2 regions of the Pseudomonas sp. NPDC089554 genome follow, and region 2 is predicted to be linked to the other one. Evidence: predicted binding sites of a transcription regulator. Region 2 holds the regulator's gene; the other holds the start of a gene.
The links. Region 2 encodes sigma-54, which starts transcription at its own class of promoters, with help from an activator protein. Its sites were predicted from a motif close to ANTGGCATNNANNTTGCTNT; they were not measured.
Positions count from the first base shown of each region.

Region 1: the regulator sigma-54 is predicted to act here: its motif matches at 4,992-5,011, upstream of ACQKPE_RS14490 (CmpA/NrtA family ABC transporter substrate-binding protein).

Region 1 is NZ_JBNNVR010000043.1:24,773-35,329, forward strand. Features, by position in the region: gene ACQKPE_RS14470 (sensor domain-containing diguanylate cyclase) at 1-757, opposite strand, end outside; gene rlmKL (bifunctional 23S rRNA (guanine(2069)-N(7))-methyltransferase RlmK/23S rRNA (guanine(2445)-N(2))-methyltransferase RlmL) at 851-3,043, opposite strand; gene rmf (ribosome modulation factor) at 3,588-3,803, shown strand; gene ACQKPE_RS14485 (quinone-dependent dihydroorotate dehydrogenase) at 3,899-4,924, opposite strand; gene ACQKPE_RS14490 (CmpA/NrtA family ABC transporter substrate-binding protein) at 5,052-6,266, shown strand; gene ACQKPE_RS14495 (ANTAR domain-containing response regulator) at 6,277-6,852, shown strand; gene ACQKPE_RS14500 (nitrate/nitrite transporter) at 7,035-8,246, shown strand; gene ACQKPE_RS14505 (protein kinase domain-containing protein) at 8,255-9,925, shown strand; gene ACQKPE_RS14510 (OmpA family protein) at 10,001-10,557, opposite strand, start outside.
Region 2 is NZ_JBNNVR010000070.1:423-10,979, reverse strand. Features, by position in the region: gene rapZ (RNase adapter RapZ) at 1-781, opposite strand, end outside; gene ptsN (PTS IIA-like nitrogen regulatory protein PtsN) at 784-1,251, opposite strand; gene hpf (ribosome hibernation-promoting factor, HPF/YfiA family) at 1,264-1,572, opposite strand; gene ACQKPE_RS19015 (RNA polymerase factor sigma-54) at 1,651-3,147, opposite strand; gene lptB (LPS export ABC transporter ATP-binding protein) at 3,326-4,051, opposite strand; gene lptA (lipopolysaccharide transport periplasmic protein LptA) at 4,052-4,576, opposite strand; gene lptC (LPS export ABC transporter periplasmic protein LptC) at 4,563-5,135, opposite strand; gene ACQKPE_RS18995 (KdsC family phosphatase) at 5,144-5,668, opposite strand; gene ACQKPE_RS18990 (KpsF/GutQ family sugar-phosphate isomerase) at 5,669-6,643, opposite strand; gene ACQKPE_RS18985 (ATP-binding cassette domain-containing protein) at 6,892-7,701, shown strand; gene mlaE (lipid asymmetry maintenance ABC transporter permease subunit MlaE) at 7,701-8,498, shown strand; gene mlaD (outer membrane lipid asymmetry maintenance protein MlaD) at 8,498-8,983, shown strand; gene ACQKPE_RS18970 (MlaC/ttg2D family ABC transporter substrate-binding protein) at 8,993-9,646, shown strand; gene ACQKPE_RS18965 (STAS domain-containing protein) at 9,643-9,945, shown strand; gene ACQKPE_RS18960 (BolA family protein) at 10,064-10,303, shown strand; partial or broken gene ACQKPE_RS18955 (hypothetical protein) at 10,328-10,557, shown strand, end outside.

The DNA.
Region 1 (10,557 bases), on a different contig from region 2:
TGTCATCGGCGCTGGTCGGCAGGCCTTCGGCGATCAACTGGTGCATGCTGAGCAACGCCATGACATAACCGGACGGCGGGCCATTGGCCTTCGCCTCGCTGAACAAGGGCGCGACCACCAGCAAGCCGCGGGTGTAGGCCGGCTCAACGTTGATCATGTCCAGCGGTACCGAGACCGCCATGCTGCCCGGGGTGCTTGCACGCAACAGCGCTTGTTCACGCTGGGGCTGGCTACGCAGGTCGAAGCCGTAGGGTTGTTTTTCCTGGTGCGTGGCCTGGGTATAGAGCACCGGGTAGTAGTAGTCGCGCTGCGGCGCCGGCTGCCAGCGGCCCTGTTCGTCGTGGTCGCGGATCTGGTAGGGCTGCCCGAGCCTGGCACTGGCCTGGCGCTCGAAGGCCTCGCGCTGTCCGGCCTCGACCCGTGGCGCCCAGGAATAGGCCTGGGTACGGTGCAGCAAGGGCCGCGCGTAGCCATCGAACTCGGCTGGCGTGATTTCGCTGGAATAGCTGAAAAAGCGCCTCAGCCCATCCAGGCGCTGGGCTTGATCCTCGAAGCGTTCGGCGATTCGACTGTAGCGCTCATTGGCCAGCAGCTCGAAGCGCTGGCGCAGTTGCTGCTGGTAGAAACCCTCAGCAGCAAAGCCCAGTGCCGCAGTCAGCAAACCGCCGGCGCAGAGCGCGACCAAGGCCACGCCCTGCGCCGACAGCTCCTCGCTGACCAGACCGAACATCTTCGCGCGCACGCCATGTTTCGCCATAAAGCATTCTCGTCACATCAGCGTCCTGCGAATTGTCCGGCCCTGTACGGGTTATAGCTATTAGCCATTAGCCCCGCAACACTAGGCGTCGGCTTAACGCAGTTGCAGGCGCCAGGCCCGGTGTATACGGCTGTTGCGGGCGAAGTCCGGGTCCAGGGACTGCGCGCTGATTTCCTCCACCGCATAGCGTGCCTGCAAATGCTCATCGAGCTGGAACTTGCGGAAGTTGTTGGAGAAGTACAGCACCCCCCCCGGCGCCAGGCGCGCCATGGCCAGGTCGAGCAGTTGCACGTGGTCGCGCTGGACGTCGAACACCCCTTCCATGCGCTTGGAGTTGGAGAAGGTCGGCGGGTCGATGAAGATCAGGTCGAAGCTTTCCTGGGCGTTCTCCAGCCAAGCCATCACATCGCCCTGCTCCAGGCGGTTGCGCTCGGAGAAACCGTTGAGCGACAGGTTGCGCCGCGCCCAATCCAGGTAGGTTTTCGACAGGTCGACACTGGTGGTACTGCGCGCGCCGCCCTTGGCCGCATGCACGGTGGCCGTGGCGGTGTAGCAGAACAGGTTGAGGAAGCGCTTGCCCTCGGCCTCGCGCTGGATGCGCATGCGCATCGGGCGGTGGTCGAGGAACAGGCCGGTGTCGAGGTAGTCGGTGAGGTTGACCAGCAGCTTCACGCCACCTTCGCTGACCTCCTGGAACTGCCCCTGGGTGGCCTGGCGCTCGTACTGGCGCGTGCCGCTCTGGCGCTCGCGGCGCTTGAGCACTACACGCTGCGGGTCGATGCCCAGGGCCTGGGGAATGGCGGCCAAGGCGTCGAGCAGGCGGGCCTGGGCCTTGTCCGGGTCGATCGAGCGTGGCGCGGCGTATTCCTGAACGTGCACCCAATCCTGGTACAGGTCGACTGCCAGCGCGTACTCGGGCATGTCGGCATCGTACAGGCGGTAGCATGACACCTGCTCGCGACGCGCCCACTTGCCCAGCTGACGCAGGTTCTTCTGCAGGCGGTTGGCGAACATCTGCGCGCCTTCGGACAGGCGCGCAGGCTCAGCGGCCATCGCGGCCTGAGGGCGGCTTTCGCCGTCGTCAGCGCCGGCAGCACGGCGCTCGCCGGTGACGAATTGGTCGGGTTGCACCTTGAACAGCAGCAGCTTGCACGGCAAGGCGCCGTTCCAGAAGGCGTACTGCTTGTGGCTGCGAATGCCCATGCGCTTGCCCAGCTCCGGTGCGCCGGTGAACACCGCCGCTTCCCAGCCCATGCAGGCCTGGCGCAGGCGCTCGCCAAGGTTCTGGTAGAGGTACAGCAGGCTCGCCTCGTCGCCCAGGCGCTCGCCATAGGGCGGGTTGCTGATGACCAGGCCTTTCTGGTTCTGGTCGGGGCGCGGCTCGAAGCTGGCCACCTCGCCCTGGTAGATCTTCACCCAATCGCCCAGCCCGGCGCGCTCGACGTTGTTGCGCCCCGGCTGGATCAAACGCGGGTCGGCCTCGTAGCCGCGGATCCACAGCGGTGGCTTGGCCAGGCCTGCCTGCGCACGGGCCTGGGCCTCGTCGTGAACCTTGCGCCACAGCGCCGGCACGTGGCCCTGCCACGCAGTGAAGCCCCAGCGCTCGCGCTTGAGGTTAGGGGCGATATCGGCGGCGATCATTGCCGCTTCTACCAGGAAAGTACCTACGCCGCACATCGGGTCGGCCAGGGCGCCGCCTTCGGCGGCGATGCGCGGCCAACCGGCGCGGATCAACACGGCAGCGGCGAGGTTTTCCTTGAGCGGTGCGGCGCCTTGCTGCAAGCGATAGCCGCGCTGGTGCAGGCTGTGGCCGGAGAGGTCAAGGGAGAGGATCGCCTCGCCGCGGTCCAGGCGCAGGTGAACACGCAGGTCCGGGTTGAGCTTGTCGACCGAGGGGCGCTGGCCTTCGCGGTTGCGCAGCTTGTCGACGATCGCATCCTTGACCTTGAGCGCACCGAAATGGGTGTTGTCGATGCCCGAGCCGTGGCCACTGAACTCCACGGCCAGGGTGCCATCGGCGGCCAGGTGGTCCTGCCAGTCCACCGCGTGCACGCCGTCGTAGAGGTCGTCGGCGTTCTTCATGGTGAAGCGCTGGAGTACCAGCAACACGCGGTTGCCCAGGCGCGACCACAGGCACAGGCGGTAGGCGGTTTCCATGTCGGCCAGGCCGCGAATGGCTGAGGTGTGCTCACGCACATCCTCCAGGCCAAGCCCGCGGGCTTCTTCGGCCAGCAGGCCTTCAAGGCCCTTGGGGCAGGTGAGGTAGAGTTCGATACGGTCCGACATGAGCAAATCCAGGGCCTTGGGCCATGCAGTGGCAAGGCGGCGCACGCCCTGCCGATGTTTGCCCCGGCGCCCTTCCAACAGGCTTCAACCGGGGTGGCTCGCCAACTGGCGGCCGGGCCACCCGAGCGACAAACCTATCGAGTGAAAAGGCTTTGATCGTCGAGCAGTGTGAAAATTTCGTTGGTCGAGTGCCGCAAAATGACCCTTCGTCGTATTACTTCTTGTTACCACCATGGCCGCAAAAACGCTGGCCATTTGACGTCAATCGAGGCGAAACCCTGATCATAGCGGGCTGAACCCTGAATCGCCTGGTGTCTCATTTATTTACTTATCCTATGACCCTTGGAAACGTTACGTCCTTATGACAAATCGATCATTCACACTGTGACGCGCGGTGCGTTAGAACTCCTCTCAGGCCATCTCGCAACGAGTTGGCACTTTCCGCTCGCGACGCCGGCAGCGAGCGCAAAACCGGCAGAACGATTCTGCCCGGCCTCCCAGAGGCCGACGGGACATTACAGTCAACAAGTGAGGGCAACACCCTATGAGAAGACTTAAGCGTGATCCGTTGGAAAGAGCATATTCACGTGGCTACCAGTATGGGGTCACCGGTAAATCCCGCGAGCTTTGCCCCTTCAATTTGCCATCCGTTCGCCAGGCCTGGATCAACGGCTGGCGTGAAGGTCGCGGCGACAACTGGGACGGCATGACCGGCACCGCTGGCATCCATAGACTCAACGAAAATCACGCCGTTGGCTGAACGAGGACACTGAATTCGAGTCACCATGCGCGCCCTATCCGGGCGGCGGGCTGCGGCCCAGGGGCCCCATTCGGGGCCCTTTTTATTGCGTTCGATCAGCGTCCCGGCATTGCTGCAATGGCATCCACCGCTTCGCGAATCAGCGCCGGGCCTTTGTAGATGAAGCCGGAGTAAATCTGCACCAGGCTCGCGCCAGCGGCGATCTTCTCAGCCGCATGACGGCCCTCGGTGATGCCCCCCGCTGCGATGATCGGCAACTTGCCGGCCAACTCACCGGCCAATACCTTCACGATGTGCGTGCTCTTCTCCAGCACCGGCGCACCCGACAACCCACCCGCCTCGCCGCCGAACGGCAAGCCCTCTACTCCTTCGCGGCCCAGGGTGGTGTTGGTGGCGATCACTGCATCCATGCCCGATTCCAGCAGTGCCGAGGCCACCAGCGCGGTTTCCTCGTCGCTCATGTCCGGGGCGATCTTGATCGCCAGCGGTACGCGCTTGCCATACTCACCCGCCAATTGCTCGCGACGTTCGGCCAGGGCATCGAGCAGTTGCTTGAGCGAATCGCCGAACTGCAAGGTACGCAGGCCAGGGGTGTTGGGCGAGCTGACGTTGACGGTGATGTAGCTGGCGTCGTTGTAGACCTTTTCCAGGCAGATCAGGTAGTCGTCCTGGGCTCGCTCCACCGGGGTGTCGAAGTTCTTGCCGATATTGATACCCAGCACGCCGTCGTAGCGCGAGGCCCGTACCCGCGTCAGCAGGTGGTCCACACCCAGGTTGTTGAAACCCATGCGGTTGATGATCGCCGTCGCCTCAGGCAGGCGGAACAGGCGCGGCTTGGGGTTGCCCGGTTGCGCACGCGGCGTGACGGTGCCGATCTCGACGAAGCCGAAGCCCAGCTGGGCGAAGCCATCGATGGCCGCACCGTTCTTGTCCAGGCCTGCGGCCAGGCCCACGGGGTTGGCGAAGTTCAAGCCCATCACCGTCACCGGCAGCGAGGCCGGGCGCTTGCACAGCAGGCCATTGAGGCCCAGGCGGCCACCGGCGCCGATCAGGTCCAGGGACAGGTCGTGGGAGGTTTCCGGGGAAAGCTTGAACAATAGCTGGCGGGCCAGGGTATACATGGGCGGGCAAGACTCGGGGTGAGTGAGGGGTGCGATTATAGCCAGCGCGCCGCCTGGGGGACAGGGCCTTGGCATATGGGTTGCTTCGCCCTGGGTGCAGCCCGATCGGTACGGGCGAGGATTTTTCGTGAATACAGTTCCCCCCGCAGCACCCCTGGCCTGGGTCAACGGCAGCGATGCGCCGGAAAAACCCAGCCTGAATATCGGCTTCATGGCCCTCACCGATTGCGCTTCCGTGGTGGTCGCCGCCACCCAGGGCTTCGCCCAGCAATACGGCCTGACCCTCAACCTGCAGCGCCAGGCGTCGTGGTCCGGGCTGCGCGACAAGCTGGTCAGCGGCGAACTGGACGCCGCTCATTGCCTGTATGGCCTGGTCTACGCCGTGCACCTGGGCCTGGGCGGCGTGCCCGCCACCGACATGGCAGTGCTCATGGGCCTGAACCAGAATGCCCAGGCCATCAACCTTTCCCCCGCCCTGCAACGCAAGGGTGTGACCTGCCCTGAAGCACTGGCGAAACTGGCGCACCAGAATGGCGCGCGACTGACCTTCGCCCAGACCTTCCCCACCGGCACCCACGCCATGTGGCTGTACTACTGGCTGGCCAGCCAAGGTATCCACCCCCTGCACGATGTCGACAGCGTGGTGGTACCACCGGCGCAAATGGTCGCACACCTGCAAGCCGGGCGTATCGATGGCTTTTGCGTGGGCGAGCCGTGGTCGGCCGATGCCGTGGCCCAGGGCCAGGGCTTCACCCTGGCCACCAGCCAGTCGATCTGGCCGGACCACCCGGAGAAAGTGCTGGGCTGCGCCCGCGCCTTCGTCGAGCAATACCCCAATAGCGCACGCGCGCTGGTCAAAGCCATCCTGGCCGCCAGCCGCTTCATCGAGCAGAGCCCGGAAAACCGCCGCAGCACCGCGCAATTGCTCAGCGGCGCGGCCTACCTGGACCTGCCCGCCAGCAGCATCGAGCCGCGCCTGCTCGGCGACTACCACGATGGCCTGGGCAACCACTGGCAAGACCGCCACGCCTTGCGCCTGTTCGACCAAGGTCGCGCCAACCTGCCGTACCTGTCCGACGGCATGTGGTTCATGACTCAGTTCCGCCGTTGGGGCCTGTTGCGCGAAGACCCCGACTACCTGGCCGTGGCCACCGACGTGCAGCAGCTGACGCTGTACCGCGAGGCCGCCGAAGCGCTCGGCATACCCTGCAATGGCCCGGCCATGCGCAGCAGCCTGTTGATCGACGGCAGCCGCTGGGACGGTAGCGACCCCTATGGCTATGCCCGCAGTTTCCGCCTGCACGCCCTGGGCGATGCGGCTGATGCCCGTGTCGGTTCGTGAGGAGGCCCGTATGTTGCGCATCCTGTTGATCGACGACACCGAAAAGAAAGTCGGCCGCCTCAAAGCCGCGCTGATCGAGTCCGGCTTCGAAGTGATCGAAGCCCAAGGCCTGACCATCGACCTGCCCACCTGCGTCGAAACAGTGCGCCCGGACGTGGTGTTGATCGATACCGAGTCACCGGGCCGCGATGTAATGGAACAGGTGGTGCTGGTCAGCCGCGACCGGCCACGGCCGATCGTGTTGTTCACCGACGAACACGACCCCGGGGTGATGCGCCAGGCCATCCAGGCCGGGGTCAGTGCCTATATCGTCGAAGGTATCCATGCTGCACGCCTGCAACCGATACTCGATGTCGCCATGGCGCGCTTCGAGAGCGACCAGGCGCTGCGCGCGCAGCTGCTGGCCCGCGACCAGCAGTTGGCCGAGCGCAAGCGCATCGAGCAGGCCAAGGGCCTGTTGATGAAAATGAAGGATTGCAACGAGGAACAGGCCTACACCCTGATGCGTCGCCAGGCCATGAGCCGCCAGCAGAAGCTGGTGCAAGTGGCCGAGCAGATCATCGCCATGCACGAGATGCTCGGCTAGCCAAGGCATCTTGGCCCGCCTCTTGCTCAGCAATTCCCAGGTAGCCAACGGCGGTTGCCCCCATACCCCGACAAAGACGTCGCTCTCCCCTCCACGCTGGTGGACCGGGTAGCGGCGTCTTTTTCATTTGCGCCCCTGAAAACTAGGGCATGACTACCGTTGCAAGCCGCGCGAGGTGTTCGATGAATACGAGCTTCTGGAAATCCGGGCATGTGCCCACCCTGTTCGCCGCGTTCCTGTATTTCGACCTGAGCTTCATGGTCTGGTACCTGCTCGGCCCCATGGCGGTGCAGATTGCCGCCGACCTGCAACTGACCACCCAGCAACGCGGCCTGATGGTGGCCACGCCGATCCTGGCGGGCGCCGTGCTGCGCTTCGCCATGGGCATGCTGGTGGACCGCCTCTCGCCCAAGACCGCAGGCCTGATCGGCCAAGTGATCGTGATCGTCGCCCTGGCTTGCGCCTGGTTCATCGGCGTCAGCAGCTATGAGCAAGCGCTGCTGCTCGGCGTGTTCCTGGGCTTTGCCGGCGCCTCGTTCGCGGTGTCCTTGCCGCTGGCTTCGCAGTGGTATCCGCCCCAGCACCAGGGTAAAGCCATGGGGATCGCCGGTGCCGGCAACTCCGGCACGGTGTTCGCCGCCCTGCTGGCACCCGCCCTGGCGGCCGGCTTTGGCTGGAACAACGTGTTCGGCTTTGCGCTGATCCCGCTGGCATTGACCCTGGTGCTGTTCACCCTGATGGCACGCAACGCCCCGGAGCGTCCGAAGCCCAAGGCCATGGCCGACTACTTCAAGGCTCTGGGTGACCGTGACAGCTGGTGGTTCATGTTCTTCTACAGCGTCACTTTCGGCGGCTTCATCGGCCTGGCCAGCGCCCTGCCCGGCTACTTCAGCGACCAGTACGGCCTGAACCCGGTCACCGCCGGCTACTACACCGCCGCCTGCGTGTTCGCCGGCAGCCTGATGCGCCCCCTGGGCGGCGCCATGGCCGACCGCTTCGGCGGTATCCGCACGCTGCTGGGTATGTACGCCGTGGCGGCAACCTGCATCGCTGCGGTGGGCTTCAACCTGCCGAGTGCCATGGCGGCCCTGGCGTTGTTCGTGATCGCCATGCTTGGCTTGGGGGCTGGCAATGGTGCGGTGTTCCAGCTGGTACCACAGCGCTTCCGCCAGGAACTTGGGGTGATGACCGGGCTGATCGGCATGGCCGGCGGCATCGGCGGCTTCCTGCTGGCCGCAGGCCTTGGTGCGATCAAGCAGCAGACCGGTGACTATCAGCTGGGCCTGTGGCTGTTCGCCAGCCTTGGCGTGCTGGCCTGGTTCGGCCTGTATGGCGTCAAGCTACGCTGGCGCACCACATGGGGCTCGGCCGCCGTCACTGCGGCGCGGGTCTGACCGGCTCGATGAGCCTGCAACTGCTATTCGCCCAGGCCAGCGCCACCGGCCCACGGGCCGAGAACCAGGACGCCCTGCGCCTGGTCACGCCAGCCCCGGAGCTGGCGGCCAGCAAGGGCTACCTGTTCGCCCTCGCCGACGGCGTCAGCCAGTGCGCCGATGGCGGGCTGGCGGCCCGGGCGAGCTTGCAGGCCCTGGCCCTGGACTACTACGCCACGCCCGCAACCTGGGGCGTGACCCAGGCGCTGGACCGGTTGTTGCTGGCCCAGAACCGCTGGCTGCGTGCCCAGGGAACGGGCCAGACACTGCTGACCACGCTTACCGCCCTGGTGCTGCGTGGGCGCCGCTACACCTTGGCGCATGTCGGTGACTGCCGCGCCTACCGCTGGCACGACGACCAGTTGCACTGCCTGAGCGAAGACCACGTCTGGGAACAGCCCGGCATGCAGCATGTGCTCAAGCGCGCGCTGGGCCTGGACCAACACCTGCTGGTGGACTACCTGGAGGGCGAGCTACGACCGGGCGAGTGCTTTCTGCTGGTCAGCGACGGCGTGTGGGCCAGCCTGGGCGATCAACACATCCTGTCGATCCTGCGTGAGCAGGCCGACTTGCAAGTAGCAGCCGACACCCTGGTGGCCGCCGCCCATCATGCAGGCAGCCAGGACAACGCCAGCGCCTTGCTGGTGCGGGTCGAACAGCTTGGCCCGGCCAACCTCGGCGATACCTTGGCGCAGTTGCAGGACTGGTCGACGCCGCCACTGCTGCGCCCCGGCCAAGGTATCGACGACTGGCTGGTAGACAGCCTGGTAGCGCAGAGCAAGCAGTCACTGCTCTACCGCGTCAAGGACAGCCAGGGCCAGCCCTGGCTGCTCAAGACCCTGCCCCCCTCACGTGAGACAGACCCACTGGCTGGCCAGCAACTGTTGCTCGAAGAGTGGTTCCTGCGCCGGGTTGCCGGTCGGCATTTCCCCCATGTGCACGCCGCCAGCCAGCGCCAGCAGCTGTACTACGTGATGCGCGAGTACTCCGGCAGAACCCTGGCCAGCCTGCTGGCCGAACACGGCCCCCTGCCGCTGGCACAATGGCTGGAGCTGGCCCGCCAGCTGTTGCAGGCCGTGGGCATACTGCACCGGCGCAACCTGTTGCACCGGGATATCAAGCCGGAAAACCTGCACCTGGGCGATGACGGGCAATTGCGCTTGCTGGATTTTGGCCTGGCCTACTGCCCAGGCTTGTCCGAAGACCAACCCCATGACCTGCCCGGCACACCGTCGTTCATCGCGCCAGAGGCATTCGAAGGCCGCCCGCCCAGCCCGCGCCAGGACCTCTATGCCGTGGGCGTGACGCTGTATTACCTGCTGACCGGGCATTATCCCTATGGCGAGGTCGAAGCGTTTCAGCACCCTCGTTTCGGCAACCCGGTCAATGCCGCACGCTATCGGCCGGACCTGCCAGAGTGGTTGCAACACAACCTGGAACAGGCAGTGGCCGCAGACCCGGTGCAGCGTTTCGAGACCGCCGAGCAGTGGCTGTTGTTGCTGGAACGTGGGGATCGGCAGGAGTTGCCGGGGCGGGCACGACCGCTGCTGGAGCGTGAGCCGCTGAAGGTATGGCGCACGGTGGCGCTGGTGTCTTTGCTGGTGAACCTGGTGATGTTGCTGGCCTGGCTCAAGGGCTGAGGCCATGCCGTACACTTTATGGAGCACAAAGAAAAACCCGGCCGAGGCCGGGTTTTTCATGAAGCGTCAAACCAATTACTTGGCCTGGGCTTCTACCTGAGCTTCTACGCGGCGGTTAACAGCGCGGCCCGATTCGGTAGCGTTGTCGGCAACCGGACGGGTTTCGCCGTAGCCAACCGAGTCAACACGGCTAGCTTCAACGCCGTACTGCTGGGTCAGAACCTGCTTGACAGCATTGGCACGACGCTCGGACAGCTTCTGGTTGTAAGCGTCTGGACCTACGGAGTCAGTGTGACCTTCAACCACGGTGGTGGTTTGTGGGTACTGCTTCATGAAGTCGGCCAGGTTCTTGATGTCGCCGTAGCTGTTAGGCTTGACGACCGACTTGTCGAAGTCGAACTTGACGTCCAGCTCAACGCGAACGACTTCGGCAACAGCCGGGCAGCCGTCGGCGTCAACGGTGACGTTGGCCGGGGTGTCAGGGCACTTGTCGACGTTGTCGCACACGCCGTCGTTGTCGCTGTCGGAGCACACTTCAGCAACTGGAGCCGGAGCCGGAGCTGGCTGCTTGCCGCCGCTGCCACCGAAGTTCAGACCCAGACCAACGGTTGGGCCCCACTCGGTGTTGCCGT
Region 2 (10,557 bases):
ACACCGAGCGATGGTGACCGCCGGTGCAACCGATGGCGATGGTGACATAGGCGCGGTTGCTGGCGGCGAAGCGGGGCAACCATTTGAGCAAGTAGCTGGAAATGTCCTGGAACATTTCCTCGACATCCGGCTGCGCGGCCAGGTAGTCGATCACCGGCTGATCGAGGCCGGAATGCTCACGCAGTTCCGGCTTCCAGTAGGGGTTGGGCAGGCAGCGTACGTCGAATACCAGGTCGGCGTCGATGGGCATGCCGCGCTTGAAACCGAACGATTCCACCAGGAAGGCGGTGCCGGGTTCAGGCTGGTTGAGCAGGCGCAGTTTGATCGAGTCACGCAACTGGTAGAGGTTGAGGCTGGTGGTGTCGATCTTCAGGTCTGCCAGGTCGGCGATCGGCCCGAGCAGTTCGCTTTCGACACGGATGGCCTCGGCGAGCGATCGGTCGGAATTGGTCAGCGGGTGACGCCGACGGGTTTCCGAGAAGCGCTTGAGCAAGGTGTCTTCATCAGCATCCAGGTACAGCACGTCGCATTGGATATGCCGCGCCCGGGCTTCCTCGAGCAGTTCGGGGAAGCGCGTCAGGTGGCTTGGCAGGTTGCGCGCATCGATCGACACGGCGACTTTCGGTTGCAGCAGCTCGGTATTGAGCAGCGCACTCTCCGCCAGCTGCGGCAACAGCCCAGCGGGCAGGTTGTCGATGCAGTAGAAGCCGTTGTCTTCCAGGACATCGAGCGCGGTGCTCTTGCCGGAGCCGGACCGGCCGCTGACGATGATCAGGCGCATGTTCAGTGCTCGTTCTGTGCGTCCAGGACTACCTGGTAAAGGGCCTCGCTGCTGTCGGCGGCACGCAGGCGATCACGGACCTCCTTGCGATCGAGCATGCTGGCGATCTGACGCAGCAGTTCAAGGTGTGCATCGGTGGCTGCTTCCGGCACCAGCAGGACGAACAGCAGGTCCACGGGCGCGCCGTCGATGGCATCGTAGTCGATGGCGGCATCCAGGTGCAGCAAGGCGCTGACTGGCGAATTGCAGCCTTCGAGCCGGCAATGGGGGATGGCAATGCCGTTGCCGAAACCGGTAGAACCGAGTTTCTCGCGCGCGATCAATTTCTCGAAGACGTCCTGCTCGTCGAGCTCGGGGACTTCCTTGATGATCGCCTTGGCAACGATTTCCAAAGCCTTTTTCTTACTAGTGACCCCCGGAACGTTCACCAGGGAACGGCCGGGGGTCAGGATGGTTTCAAGTCGGATCATGGATGAGGGGTATCAGCGGGCTGCTGCACCTTGCAACAGGCTCTGCTGTTTTTCCTTGTGTTTTTTCAGTTGGCGGTCGAGCTTGTCGGCCAAGGCGTCGATCGCTGCATACATGTCTTTATCTTCGGCGTTCGCAACCACTTCGCCGCCGGGAATTTGCAAGGTCGCTTCGACCTTCTGTTGCAACTTCTCGACCGTCAGGATGACCTGCACGTTGGTGATCTTGTCGAAGTGGCCTTCCACGCGAGCGAGTTTTTCAAGAACGTACTCACGCAGCGGCTGGGTGACTTCTACATGGTGTCCACTGATGTTGACTTGCATACAGCTTCTCCTTTGTTGCCCGTGCATAAAGAGGCAGGTATTGCGCCTGCCACTGAAACGCTGTGGCACATCCAGGGGCTACATCAATCGCTTGCGTTCACTCGACGGTGCGATGCCGAGGGACTCGCGGTACTTGGCGACGGTGCGACGGGCGACCTGAATGCCTTGTGCTTCCAGTAAACCAGCGATCTTGCTGTCACTCAATGGCTTTTTCGCATTTTCCGCGGCAACCAGTTTCTTGATGATCGCGCGAATGGCCGTGGACGAGCATTCGCCGCCTTCGGCGGTGCTGACGTGGCTGGAGAAAAAGTATTTCAGCTCGTAGATGCCACGCGGCGTGTGCATGTACTTCTGCGTGGTGACCCGGGAAATGGTCGACTCGTGCATGCCCACTGCCTCGGCGATGTCATGCAGCACGAGAGGCTTCATGGCCTCGTCGCCATGGTCGAGGAAGCCGCGCTGGTGCTCGACGATCTGGGTCGCGACCTTCATCAGCGTCTCGTTGCGGCTTTGCAGGCTCTTGATGAACCAGCGCGCTTCCTGCAACTGGTTGCGCATGAAGGTGTTGTCGGCGCTGGTGTCGGCACGGCGCACGAACCCGGCGTACTGCGGGTTCACGCGCAGGCGTGGGACTGCCTCCTGGTTGAGCTCAACCAGCCAGCGGTCGCTGTCCTTGCGCACGATGACGTCGGGGACGACGTACTCCGGCTCGCTGGACTCGATCTGCGAACCTGGGCGCGGGTTCAGGCTCTGCACCAGTTCGATGACCTGGCGCAGCTCGTCTTCCTTGAGCTTCATGCGCCGCATCAGCTGGCTGTAGTCGCGGCTGCCGAGCAGGTCGATGAAGTCGGTGACCAGGCGCTGGGCGTCGGCCATCCACGGGGTGCTCCTGGGCAGCTGGCGCAGTTGCAGGAGCAGGCACTCGCCCAGGTTGCGCGCGCCGACACCTGCTGGCTCGAACTGCTGGATACGGTGCAGTACTGCTTCGACTTCGTCGAGTTCGATATCCAGCTCCGGGTCGAAGCCTTCGCAGATCTCTTCGAGGGTGTCGTCCAGGTAGCCCTGGTTGTTGATACTGTCGATCAGGGTAACGGCGATCAGGCGATCGGTATCGGACATCGGTGCCAGGTTCAGCTGCCACAGCAGGTGGCTTTGCAGGCTTTCCCCGGCGGACGTGCGGGTGGTGAAATCCCACTCGTCGTCATCGTTACTGGGCAGGCTGCTGGCGCTGGTCTGGTAGATGTCTTCCCAGGCGGTGTCGACGGGGAGTTCGTTGGGAATGCGCTCGTTCCATTCGCCTTCCTCCAGGGTTTCCGTGTTGCTGCTACTGGTTTCCTGGAAGCTGCTCTCCTGGGTTTCGGCAACCGGCTTGCTGTCGCCGTTCTCGGCCATCGGGTCGCTGTTGTCGAAATCGTCGCCGTCTTCCTGACGTTCGAGCATCGGGTTCGACTCCAGCGCTTCCTGGATTTCCTGCTGGAGGTCCAGGGTAGAGAGCTGGAGCAGACGGATGGCCTGTTGCAACTGCGGGGTCATCGTCAGTTGCTGGCCCATTTTTAGGACGAGCGATGGTTTCATGGCTGGAACTTAATACCTTGTTCGCCGGCACGCATGTGCCATCTACTACAGGGCGCTAAGGCGCCGAATTTAAGCAAGTTATATGCCTGAAATTGCGGCGCTTGCCTAGACCCTGTAACAATTAAGCCTCTTGCGCGAGGCTTTGCCAGCTTGATGCAGTGCTCCAGGTTGGCCTGGGTCAGAGTCGGAACTCGTGGCCCAGGTAAACCTCCTTGACCAACTGGTTGGCCAGGATGGACTCGGAATCGCCTTCGGCGATCAGTTGGCCATCGTTGACAATGTAGGCGGTTTCGCAGATGTCCAGGGTCTCGCGCACGTTGTGGTCGGTGATGAGCACACCGATGCCTTTGGCCTTGAGGTGGTGGATGATCTGCTTGATGTCGCCCACGGAGATTGGGTCGACACCGGCGAAGGGTTCGTCCAGCAGGATGAACTTCGGTGCGGTGGCCAGGGCGCGGGCGATTTCCACGCGGCGCCGTTCGCCGCCGGACAGGCTCATGCCGAGGTTGTCGCGGATGTGGCTGATGTGGAATTCCTGCAGCAGGCTTTCCAGCTCCTGGCGCCGGCCCTCGCGATCCAGTTCCTTGCGGGTTTCAAGGATCGCCATGATGTTGTCGGCCACCGACAGCTTGCGGAAGATCGACGCTTCCTGGGGCAGGTAGCCGATACCGGCGCGCGCGCGGCCGTGCATGGGCTTGTGGCTGACGTCGTCGCTGTCGATCAGTACGCGGCCCTGGTCGGCCTGGACCAGGCCGACGATCATGTAGAAACAGGTGGTCTTGCCGGCCCCGTTGGGGCCGAGCAGGCCGACGATCTGGCCGCTGTCGATTGACAGGCTGACGTCGCGGACGACCTGGCGGCCCTTGTAGCTCTTGGCCAGGTGTTGCGCTTTGAGGGTTGCCATTTACTCGGCCTTCTTCTTCGGCTGGATCACCATGTCGATACGCTGACGCGGTGCGGTCACGTTGCCACCACGACCTGCGGTCGCCACCTGGGTCTTGGTGTTGTAGACGATTTTCTCGCCTTCGGTGGTGTTGCCTTCGTTCTCGACCTTGGCGCGGTCGGTGAGGATCACCATTTCTTTCTGCGCCTGGTACTGGATGGTCACGGCCCAGCCTTTCATCTTGTCGGGCTTGGCGGCGCTCTGCTGCTGCTCGAAGTAGGCCAGGTTGCCCACCGAGGTCACCACGTCGATGTCGCCGGAGGCGGCGCGGGTCATGGTCACGGTGTTGCCTTTGATCATCATGGAACCCTGGGTGATGATCACGTCGCCCGTATAGGTGGCCACGCCCTGCTTGTCGTCAAGGTGGGCGTTGTCCGCCTGGATGCGGATCGGCTGGTCACGGTCGGTCGGCAGGGCGAAGGCGCTCGCGCTTCCCAGTGCTGCGCTCAGGCTGAGCAAAAGGGGGAGGGTGTTAACGAGCCTCATACTGTCCTCTTACGTTGGACAGCAGGTCCATCCTGCCGTCTTTCAAATAGGCTTTCATTCCTTTGCCCGTAGTCGTGCCACCGGCGCCGTCGATTCTAACGGCTTGCTCGGTCTGCGCATATTGCTTCTGCGGGAACACGGTCATGCGGGTGGTGGTAATCAAGGTATTTCGCTGTTTTTCGTCGGTGCGGGTGACCCGCACGTCGTCGATCAGCTCCACCTCGGTGCCATCCGGGTTCACCTCGGCGCGCGCGCTCTGCACGTGCCAGGGGTACTGGGTGCCACGGTACATGTGCAGGTCCGGCTTGGTCACCAGGGTGACCTCGCTGACCTTCATGTGCTCGACCTTGTCTGCGGTCATCTCGTACTGCAGCTTGCCGTCGGGCAGGAACTGCACGCTATGGGCATTGATCGCATAGTAGTCGATGGCGTTGTCGTCGGCCTGCACCACTGGCTTGTCCATGAAGCTTTCGGGGCTGATGTTCCAGTAGCCGACCGCTACCAGCAGCGCGGCGATGGCGCCCAGCAGCACGAAGTTGCGCAATTTCTTGCTGAACATGTGAGGCCCTACAGGTAATTGGCGTTGGCAGCGTCCAGGGTGCCCTGGGCCTGCATGATAAGTTCGCAGAACTCGCGCGCGGCACCTTCGCCACCGCGGGCCTGGGTAATGCCGTGGGCGTGCTGGCGAACGAAGCTGGCTGCGCTGGCGACGGCCATGCCCAGGCCGACACGGCGAATCACCGGCAGGTCGGGCAGGTCGTCACCGAGGTAGGCGACCTGCTCGTAGCTCAGGCCCAGTTCGGCGAGTAGGCCATCGAGCACCACCAGTTTATCCTCGCGACCCTGGAACAGGTGCGGGATGCCGAGGTTCTTCGCCCGGCGTTCGACCACCGGGGTCTTGCGCCCGCTGATGATCGCGGTGGTCACGCCCGAGGCCATGAGCATCTTGATGCCCTGGCCATCGAGGGTATTGAAGGTCTTGAATTCGCTGCCGTCCTCGAGGAAGTACAGGCGACCGTCGGTGAGCACGCCGTCGACGTCGAACACCGCCAGCTTGATGGCCTTGCCGCGTTGCAACAGGTCCTGGTTCATTCACATCACTCCGGCGCGCAGCAAGTCGTGCATGTTCAGGGCGCCGGTCGGCCGGTCGTCCCGGTCGACCACCACCAGCGCGCTGATCTTGTGGTCCTCCATGATCTTCAGTGCCTCGGCGGCGAGCATCTCGGCGCGGGCAGTCTTGCCATGGACGGTCATGACTTCGTCGATGAGTGTCTTGTGTACATCGATGTTGCGGTCCAGGCTGCGGCGCAGGTCGCCGTCAGTGAATACCCCGGCCAGCTTGCCGTCGGCTTCCATTACCACGGTCATGCCCAGGCCCTTGCGCGACATTTCCAGCAACGCGTCCTTGAGCAGGGTGCCGCGTAGAACCTGCGGCAACTCGGCACCGCTGTGCATGACGTTCTCGACCTTCAGCAGCAGGCGGCGGCCCAGGGCGCCACCGGGGTGCGAGAAGGCGAAGTCCTCGGCGGTGAAGCCGCGCGCCTCCAGCAGGGCGATGGCCAGTGCGTCGCCGAGCACCAGGGCCGCGGTGGTGGAGGAGGTCGGGGCGAGGTTCAGCGGGCAGGCTTCATGGGCCACGCGGGCGTCGAGGTTGACCTCGGCGGCCTGGGCCAGGGCGGAGTCCGGGTTGCCGGTCAGGCTGATCATCTGGATGCCCAGGCGTTTGATCAGCGGCAGCAGGGTGACGATTTCTGCAGTACTGCCGGAGTTGGACAGGGCCAGGATGACATCGTCGCGGGTGATCATGCCCATGTCGCCATGGCTGGCTTCGGCCGGGTGCACGAAGAATGCCGGGGTGCCGGTGCTGGCCAGGGTGGCGGCGATCTTGTTGCCGATGTGCCCGGACTTGCCCATGCCGACCACGACGACGCGGCCCTTGCTGGCCAGGATCAGCTCGCAGGCCTTGACGAACTGGTCGTCGATGCGGGGCAGCAGGCCCTCTACGGCTTCGAGTTCCAGGCGCAGGGTGCGCTGGGCGGATTGGATCAGCTCGCTGGATTGGCTCATGTCGAAAAAGCAATGCCTGATAAAAAGGTGCCGATTATAACGGCAATGTGTGAAAGCCTCACCTTTTCAGTTGTCGTGGGTGGTTACATATCTATACCTGTCCCTGGCCTGAATAGCGCGGCCAATGACCTTGGGGCGCACCTGCCTGCGGTGCTATAGTTCGCCGCTATCCAGCCCGCCAGGGGTGCGTGTGCCTTCATGATGAGGGCCGGCGTCCCTATAGCGAGGCTGCATTGCAAGGAGTCTAGATGAGTTCGGATAGCGCCTACGCGGTCGAGTTGAAGGGTGTCACCTTCAAACGCGGTTCGCGCAGCATTTTCAGCAACGTCGACATACGCATACCCAAAGGCAAGGTCACCGGCATCATGGGGCCTTCCGGGTGCGGCAAGACGACCCTGCTTCGCCTGATGGGCGCGCAACTGCGCCCGGCCAGCGGCGAGGTCTGGGTGGCCGGTCAGAACCTGCCCACCCTGTCCCGCGGCGACCTGTTCGACGCGCGCAAGCAGATGGGCGTGCTGTTCCAGAGCGGCGCGTTGTTCACGGATCTCGACGTGTTCGAGAACGTCGCGTTCCCGCTGCGCGTGCACACCCAGCTGTCTGACGAGATGATCCGCGACATCGTGCTGATGAAGCTGCAGGCCGTGGGGCTGCGCGGCGCCATCGACCTGATGCCCGACGAGCTCTCCGGCGGCATGAAGCGCCGCGTGGCGCTGGCCCGGGCGATTGCATTGGACCCGCAGATCCTCATGTACGATGAGCCGTTCGTCGGTCAGGACCCGATCGCCATGGGTGTGCTGGTGCGCCTGATTCGCCTGCTGAACGACGCCCTGGGCATCACCAGCATCGTGGTGTCCCACGACCTGGCGGAGACGGCGAGCATTGCCGACTACATCTATGTGGTCGGCGATGGCCAGGTGCTGGGGCAAGGTACGCCGGATGAACTGATGGGCTCGGACAACCCGCGCATTCGCCAGTTCATGAAGGGCGACCCGGACGGCCCGGTGCCATTCCATTTTCCTGCGCCTGACTACCGCGCCGATCTGCTGGGGGCGCGTTGATGCGCAGAAAATCCTTACTCGAACGTATCCGCCTGTTCGGTCGCGCCGCCATCGACGTGCTCGCGGTGCTGGGGCGCTCGTGCCTGTTCCTGTTCCACGCCCTGGCTGGACGTGGCGGCATCGGTGGCAGCTTCCAGTTGCTGGTCAAGCAGCTTTACTCGGTGGGTGTGCTGTCGCTGGCGATCATCGTGGTGTCCGGGGTGTTCATCGGCATGGTCCTGGCGTTGCAGGGCTACAGCATCCTCACCAAGTACGGCTCGGAGCAGGCCGTGGGGCAAATGGTGGCGCTGACCCTGCTGCGCGAGTTGGGGCCGGTGGTCACTGCCTTGCTGTTCGCTGGCCGCGCCGGTTCCGCGCTGACCGCCGAAATCGGCAATATGAAATCCACCGAGCAACTGTCGAGCCTGGAAATGATCGGCGTCGACCCGCTCAAGTACATTGTCGCGCCGCGCCTGTGGGCGGGCTTCATCTCGTTGCCGCTGCTGGCGCTGATCTTCAGCGTGGTCGGCATCTGGGGTGGGTCCTGGGTGGCGGTGGACTGGCTTGGGGTCTACGAGGGTTCGTTCTGGGGCAACATGCAGAACAGCGTGTCGTTCACCAACGACGTGGTCAACGGCTTGATCAAGAGCCTGGTGTTCGCGTTCGTGGTGACGTGGATCGCCGTATTCCAGGGGTATGACTGTGAGCCCACTTCCGAGGGGATCAGCCGTGCCACTACCAAGACCGTGGTCTATGCCTCATTGGCAGTCCTGGGTCTGGACTTTATTCTGACCGCCTTGATGTTTGGAGATTTCTGATGCAAAACCGCACCCTGGAAATCGGTGTCGGCCTGTTCCTCCTGGCCGGGGTTCTGGCGCTGTTGCTGCTGGCCCTGCGGGTCAGTGGGCTGTCGGCCAACCCGAGCGGCGACACGTACAAAGTTTACGCCTACTTCGACAATATCGCCGGTTTGACTGTCAGAGCTAAGGTGACCATGGCCGGTGTGACCATCGGCAAGGTCACGGCCATCGACCTGGATCGCGATTCCTACACCGGTCGGGTGACCCTGCAGCTGGACAAGAAGGTCGACAACCTGCCGACCGACTCCACTGCCTCGATCCTGACCGCCGGGTTGCTGGGCGAGAAGTACATCGGTATCAGCGTGGGTGGCGAGGACGACGTGCTCAAGGAAGGTGGAACCATCCATGACACCCAGTCGTCACTGGTACTGGAAGATCTGATTGGCAAGTTCCTGCTCAACAGCGTTGGCAAGGAACCGAAAGAAGCCCCACCGGCTAATTGAGGAGTTCCCATGATTTCGACCCTGCGACGTGGCCTGCTGGTGTTGCTGGCGGCCTTTCCCCTGATTGCCCTGGCTGCGCCTGGCCAGACGCCCCATGACGTGGTGCAGAACACCACCAACGAGCTGCTGAGCGACCTCAAGGCCAACAAGGAACAGTACAAGAGCAATCCGGGCGCCTTCTACGACGCACTCAACCGCATCCTTGGCCCGGTGGTCGATGCCGACGGTATTTCCAAGAGCATCATGACCGTCAAGTATTCGCGCAAGGCAACGCCTGAGCAGATGCAGCGCTTCCAGGAGAACTTCCGCCGTAGCCTGTTCCAGTTCTATGGCAACGCGCTGCTCGAGTACAACAACCAGGGCATTACCGTCGACCCGGCCAAGGCCGACGACGGCAAGCGCGCCTCGGTGGGCATGAAGGTTTCCGGCAACAACGGCGCCGTCTACCCGGTCCAGTACACCCTCGAGAACCTGGGTGGCGAGTGGAAAGTGCGCAATGTCATCGTCAACGGCATCAACATCGGCAAGCTGTTCCGCGATCAGTTCGCCGACGCCATGAGCCGCAACGGCAATGACCTGGACAAGACCATCGACGGCTGGGCGGGTGAAGTGGCCAAGGCCAAGGAAACCGCCGACAACTCGCCAGAGAAGACCGTCAAATGAGCGAAACCGGCGTGAGCATGGCCGAGCCGGGCGTTCTGCGCCTGGCCGGTGTGCTGGACTACCGCAGCGGCCCAGCCCTGCGCAAGGACGGCCAGGCACTGATTGCCGCCTGTCGCGAACCGCGCCTGGTGCTCGATTGCTCGGCGGTGGTGAAGTCCAGCAGTGTCGGTCTTTCGTTGCTGCTGGGCTTCATGCGTGATGCCCAGGCGTCTGGCAAGGCCTGCGAAGTACGCGGCATGCCGGACGACATGCAGGAAATTGCCGGGGTCTACGACCTCGATGAAGTGCTTGTGGGCTGATGGCCCGTGAGCCAGGGTAAGCCCCTCGGTCAGCGCAGCCTTTCTTGGGCTTCGCAGGCGAGGGGCTTTTTTGTATGATGGCCGACCCGCGCGCACTGGGCGCCGATTGAGGTTGAGCATGCAGGCCGTAGAAGTTAAGAGCTTCCTTGAAGAAAAACTGCCGGGAACCCGGGTCGAAGTTGAAGGCGAAGGCTGCAACTTCCAGTTGAACGTGATCAGCGACGAGTTGGCCGGCCAGGGCCCGGTCAAGCGCCAGCAGGCGATCTATGCTCACCTGAACCCGTGGATCGCCAACGGCAGCATCCATGCGGTAACCATGAAATTTTTCAGCAGCGCAGCCTGGGCTGAGCGCACCTGAGCCAACGTTGGCGGCGAGATTGAAATGGACAAACTGATTATCACTGGCGGCGCGCGTCTCGACGGCGAGATCCGCATTTCGGGGGCCAAGAACGCGGCCCTGCCGATCCTTTCCGCGACCCTGCTGGCCGATGGCCCGGTCACTGTGGGCAACCTGCCGCACCTGCACGATATCACCACCATGATCGAGCTGTTCGGTCGCATGGGCATCGAGCCTGTGATCGACGAAAAGCTCTCGGTGGAGATCGACCCGCG